Linked DNA regions of Xanthocytophaga agilis. The protein of the gene in region 2 binds, or shares a complex with, the protein of the main gene of each other region. Links are inferred from orthologs where the notes say so. Each region holds a gene or a part of one and is shown on either strand. Other genes may lie near its edges.

Region 1 (3,228 bases), on a different replicon or contig from region 2:
AAAATAATATTTGGTTCTTTATTAGTGTATGATGTATTGGAGAATTATTACGCAAACGTAATGTTCGCGAACACTTATAGGGCGTTCGTTAGGCATATTCTAGCTCATAGCGTTCGTTTTGTCGAACAAGTGACCCGCCCCTTCATTGATGAGTATTGGATTGCTGAGCGCGCCTATAAAGAAGAATTGCCTTTTGTAAGAAGTAAGTTTAGGATCATTGAAAACAAATTTGCTTTGGTTTCTGATGTGCTTGTTCGGCCCCGCCGGGGTATCTATCGTCTCCTTTATTCTGGAACTATAGCTGAATCATATGGAATATTTAATGCTATAGCTTTAGTAAAGTACCTCCACTCAATAGATCCTCGTTTTGAGTTGACTATTGTTGGTTTTGCTGGCCAGTTATCTGTTCGGAAGCGATTAGTGGAAGAAGTATCTGGATGTAATTTTATTTCTTTAGTTGGAATAGATCGCTATGTTGGGCATCAGGATATTATTAGATATATTCAAAATGCTGATATAGGTTTGTTGCCCTATCAGGTTAATGAGGCTACAGTAAACAGAATTCCCACTAAATTTTACGAGTATTTGGCTCTTTTGCTTCCTTTTGTTGTTGCTAAAGAGCCTTTTTGGGAGAAGGAACTCCTTCCCTATTCTTCCCAGGTTCGTTTTTATAACTTTTCACAAGTTTGTTATGATGGTTTTATAGGTTTACTAACAGACTTATATATAAATACTAATACTATTAACTTTAGATCATCTTATTATACTACTATTTTTAGTAAATTATAAGAAATTTTATTGCTAATATATTTAGTATATTTTTTCATTAAATTACTAATTTATATAGTAACTAAATACTAAACATATATACATGCGTACAGATACAATAGTAGCTTTATCAACAGCTCCCGGTATTTCTGCCATTGCAGTTATTCGTTTATCAGGGAAAGAAGCTATCACCATTACAAATTCACTATTTAAAGGGAAAGATCTTAGTCAACAACCTTCACACACAATCCATTATGGATCATTACAAGAAAATGGTGAAATTCTGGATGAAGTTCTGATATCAGTTTTCAAGGAACCGACATCCTTTACGAAAGAAAATATCGTCGAAATTTCCTGTCATGGTTCAGAATTTATCATTCAAAAAATCATTAAAGCACTTATAAGAAACGGAGCCAGATTAGCAGAAGCGGGGGAGTTTACTAAAAGAGCATTCATAAACGGTCAATTTGATTTAACGCAAGCAGAAGCAATCGCAGACCTTATTCATTCCGACTCAGAAGCCTCACATCATGCAGCATTAAATCAAATGCGAGGAGGTTTCTCAAAAAAAATAGCAGCGTTAAGAGAACAATTAATACACTTTGCCTCTCTAATTGAACTAGAATTAGACTTTGGTGAAGAAGATGTAGAATTTGCCAATAGAGACGATTTACAGAAGCTATTACAGGAGTTATTAGCAACAATAACTAAGCTTACCGATTCTTTTCAAATGGGTAATGTAATAAAGAATGGAGTCCCTACTGTTATAGCAGGAAAACCGAATGCAGGTAAATCAACCCTCCTAAATGCATTATTGAATGAGGAGAAAGCAATAGTTTCTGATATTCCAGGAACAACACGAGACTTTATAGAAGATGAAATACACATTGAAGGAATACGGTTCAGATTCATTGATACCGCAGGTTTACGTAACACGACAGATACAGTGGAAGCTATTGGAGTCCAAAGAACAAAGGAAAAGCTCAAGCAAGCCTCTATTATCATCTATTTATTTGATGTATCACAAACAACACAAATCGATTTAGAAGAGGAACTAACAGAGATAAACGATTTATCTATTCCATATTTGCTTGTAGGTAATAAAGCAGATCAGAAGCATAGTACGTTTACACTGCCAGTCCATTACATATCTGCAACTACAGGAGAGGGAATCGAAGAACTAAAACAACTTCTTACCAGGAGTATTCATACAAAAGCCTATAAAGCTTCAGATACTATTGTTACGAATCTACGCCATTACCAAAACCTTAAGCTTGCACAGGATTCTCTTTCACAAGCATTGTCAAGTCTCTCACAAGGGATTACAGGGGACTTGCTGGCAATGGATATCCGACAAGCTTTATTCTATTTAGGTCAGATAACAGGCGAGATTACAACTGATGATCTACTTTCCAATATATTTTCTAAGTTCTGTATTGGAAAGTAAGTCACCTAACTACTCTCCTACTATTTTCTATAAAACCATGTTAAGCCCATTTCTGGGCTTTTTTCTTTCCTCTTAATAGTGAGATTTTTATATAAAGATATAAATTAACATATTTATACTATATAAATTAATAAATATAAATACATAATTTCAAGAAAACGATCCCTTCTATCCTACTCTTCATTCAATTTTAAATTCTTTGTTACCTATGGGAATGGAAGTTATTTCGTCTCTATTTTTTCAGCCTGTAAACTCCTTCCTTCCCAATAGCTTTCCTGTTACCTCCTATTTTTTTATCAACATATACTACATCAAAAAAATTATCTATATATTGTTTACATACAGTAAAGGGTAAAAACTAATATACCAAGTCCCTCTTTACATCCTTTAACTACCACATTATGGAATACATATACACCATCCATAGACCGATAAAAATCACTTTAAACTTACACTCATTAAGTGGACCGGTACAGGCGCCATCATCAGCATTAAGTTTGCTAAAACATCTCAAAATCAGAAGAAATCAGATACAGAAATTTGAGGTAGGAAATAAGGTCAAGCTCATATATGATTGCGAAGCTTTCCCGTGTCCTGAAATGATTGTAAAAAACATTGAGAGTGATATAATTACCTGTATCTGGTTTGTAGATCCGACCCAGATTAAAGCAGCAGAATTTTCAATTGATCATTTGAAAAAAATTTGAGTGAGCTTATAAAGGCAATCTCTGATCACACTGCATCACCAGCTATGTATATCCCTTTAAATTTTAAAAAATATGTGCTTTCGATAGAGAAACTGACACATTTTCCACTCAAGTAAAAATATAACTATAGAGGCAATAATTCCTAAAAATACAGAAGTAATACCTGAAATATGTCCAATCAGTCCTTCAACAATTGCTTCTATATAGCCATTAAACCAGCGACTACCCACAATTTCAAAGAAAAGGTAAATAAATAGAGAGTTCATTCCAACAATCAGAAAGAAAGATATAAAACGTCTATGTTTT
Region 2 (3,116 bases):
CTTATAATTAATAGTGTATTATGGCTTCTATTTCTTATTTTACTGAAGATACGACATTTCAAGTTGCTCAAAAAAGAATGTTGTCAACTTGGATTAAACAAACCATCCATGCTGAAGGCTATCAGCTTGAACTCTTAAACTTTATATTTTGTTCCGACAATTACCTGCTATCTATCAACAAGCAATATCTGGATCATGACTACTTCACTGATATTATTACCTTTGAACAATCTGAAGATCCATCGACAATTGAAGGAGACATTTTCATAAGTATTGATAGAGTTAAAGAAAACGCAGGTACATTTAACACTGCATTTTCACAGGAACTATTTCGAGTAATGATACACGGTGTTCTCCATCTTTGTGGATATACCGACCACACATCCGAAGAGAAAGAACAAATGAGAAACAAAGAATCCTATTACTTAGACATTCTTTCAAAAAAACATTCCACGTGAAACATTCGATTTATTTCACAACATTTCACATTAATGTTTCACGTGGAATGTTTTCACAAAACACAGTAGTTTAACAAAAGCACACAAAAAAAAGGACAATCAAAAATCGTTATCAAAAGATATGTTTCCTAAATATGATATAATAGTAGTTGGAGCAGGGCACGCAGGTTGCGAAGCAGCAGCAGCAGCGGCAAATATGGGTTCGAAAGTATTGCTCGTAACAATGAACATGCATACAATTGCACAGATGTCATGTAATCCAGCAATGGGAGGAGTGGCTAAAGGACAAATAGTAAGAGAAGTAGATGCATTGGGTGGAATGTCGGGAATTATCACAGACAAAAGCATGATACAATTCAGAATGCTTAATCGATCGAAAGGAGCTGCAATGTGGAGCCCAAGAGCACAGAATGATAGAATGCGCTTTGCGGAAGAATGGCGTCTTGCATTAGAACAAATACCCAATGTAGATTTTTGGCAAGAAATGGTAAGTGGCCTCCTAGTAAAAAATGGGGTAGTATGTGGAGTAAGAACATCAATGGGGTTAGAAATAGAATCCAAAGCAGTAGTGTTGACCAATGGAACTTTTCTAAATGGTAAAATACATATTGGAGAGAAAAACTTTGGAGGTGGACGAACTGCCGAAAAAGCAGCAACAGGAATAACAGAACAATTAATTGAGTTAGGATTCGAAGCAGGAAGAATGAAAACAGGAACACCTCCTCGAGTAGATGGAAGAAGCCTGAACTATAAGCTAATGGAAGAGCAGCCAGGAGACGAAAATCCAAGTAAATTTTCCTATACGAATACACAACCTCTGTCAAAACAACGTAGCTGCTGGATGACATATACCAATGAAGAGGTACATGAGATACTTCGAACAGGATTTGATAAGTCACCAATGTTTACAGGGAGAATTAAAGGATTGGGACCTCGCTACTGCCCATCTGTGGAAGACAAGATAAATAGATTTGCAGATAAAGATCGTCACCAAATCTTTGTAGAACCAGAAGGTTGGAACACAGTGGAAGTATATGTCAATGGCTTTTCAACTTCACTTCCAGAAGAGGTACAATATAAAGCGCTATTAAAGATTCCAGGATTTGAAAATGTACGAATGTTTCGGCCAGGGTATGCAATAGAATATGACTACTTCCCTCCTACTCAACTGGAGTTATCAATGGAGACTAAACTCATTAAGAACCTTTTCTTTGCAGGTCAAATAAATGGAACAACCGGATATGAAGAAGCTGCCTGCCAGGGGTTGATGGCGGGTATCAATGCACACAATAAAATAAATGACAAAGCTCCATTTATTCTAAAAAGATCAGAAGCCTATATAGGTGTGCTAATTGATGATCTTGTCAATAAAGGTACAGACGAACCGTACAGAATGTTTACCTCACGGGCAGAATATAGAATTTTATTGAGACAAGACAATGCAGATCTCCGTTTAACAGAAACAGGCTTTAATCTAGGGCTGGCATCTGAAGAACGTCTGGAAAGAATGAAATACAAAAGATCTGAGTCAGCTAGGCTGTTAAATGATCTCAAATTTAAAAAATTTGCGCCAGAAGAAATAAATGGAGCTTTGGAAAACCTTGGAACAGCCATTATTCGAGAAAAGAGCTCTTTATATAATCTGCTGAAACGACCAGAAATTACAATTGACAGATTAAAGTCACTGGACAAAGATCTCGCAATATATCTTGATCAGTATGACACAGAGATGCAGGAACAAGCAGAGATTGCAGTCAAATATGAAAGCTATATTGACAAAGAGCAAAAAGTGGCAGATAAGCTATCAGAGTTAGAGAATTATAAGATAAATGAAAACTTTGACTATGATCGTGTACAGGCCATTTCAAAAGAAGGTAGAGAAAAATTAAAAAAGATACGACCAATGACGCTAGGCCAAGCCTCCCGAATCAGTGGAGTCTCTCCCTCAGATGTATCTATATTAATGGTGTATATGGGCAGATAAAATATAGCTCAGAAAACAGGCGGAGTAAACACCGCCTGTTTTTTTATGTTAGAATCTCTTTCCACAAACAATAATATGATCTACGATCACTAAATATGCTTATTATAGATATGCATTAAACAGAAAATAGAGTTGGCTGAGTCAGAACAGGTAAATTCTATCTGGCAAAATATAGGACATGTTGGTATCAGGAGAAGCATAGAACAGAAAAATCGATCTTTGAAATCGGCTTAAAGTACCTATTCCATTCTCAAAAAAGACCAAACTTATCATGTAGCTTACCCAAAATCTATCCAATAATACCTCTACCAACTGTGCCAAAAATAGAAGATAGATTACCTAGGAAATCGACATAAGTCTATCATCCTTTATTCAACTACTCCCCCACCCTACTATATTCAACCTTATACGCTCTTCTGTCCTATACATTTTTTAATTCTAAGAGCTTTAAGAAAAAGCCACTTATTAAAATAGAAAGGCACAGGTCTGAGCATTTGCAGAAGTGTCTGTCCAATACTTCGCTATATACTTGTTAGGAGATAGAGCTTTTCTTTCCTATAAATCCAAGCCATCCCTCCTAAAATGAACACTCATCATTATCTCTAAAGAAATCCATTTCACTCCCCTCTCCTTTCGCATACTTTTTCTCTATGTCCTCCAGGAAGAACTCCTAT

Evidence for each region.
Region 1: the proteins of mnmG (region 2) and mnmE are in contact, whole or in part, in a solved structure (PDB 9HIP), measured with the Escherichia coli proteins. The link is inferred for Xanthocytophaga agilis from one-to-one orthologs.

Annotation. Positions count from the first base shown.
Region 1 is NZ_JASJOU010000001.1:1,062,237-1,065,464, reverse strand. Bases 70-3,043 are described here. They hold mnmE (tRNA uridine-5-carboxymethylaminomethyl(34) synthesis GTPase MnmE), read left to right. Parts: upstream 70-871; coding sequence 872-2,215; downstream 2,216-3,043. Other genes in these bases: QNI22_RS04420 (acyltransferase family protein), read right to left, coding at 2,979-3,043; QNI22_RS04430 (glycosyltransferase family protein), read left to right, coding at 70-789. In the rest of the region: more of QNI22_RS04430, read left to right, coding at 1-69; more of QNI22_RS04420, read right to left, coding at 3,044-3,228. UniProt on the Escherichia coli protein: Exhibits a very high intrinsic GTPase hydrolysis rate. Involved in the addition of a carboxymethylaminomethyl (cmnm) group at the wobble position (U34) of certain tRNAs, forming tRNA-cmnm(5)s(2)U34.
Region 2 is NZ_JASJOU010000006.1:25,395-28,510, forward strand. What follows is about bases 149-3,010. They hold mnmG (tRNA uridine-5-carboxymethylaminomethyl(34) synthesis enzyme MnmG), read left to right. Parts: upstream 149-579; coding sequence 580-2,442; downstream 2,443-3,010. Other genes in these bases: ybeY (rRNA maturation RNase YbeY), read left to right, coding at 149-458. Also shown: more of ybeY, read left to right, coding at 21-148. UniProt on the Escherichia coli protein: NAD-binding protein involved in the addition of a carboxymethylaminomethyl (cmnm) group at the wobble position (U34) of certain tRNAs, forming tRNA-cmnm(5)s(2)U34.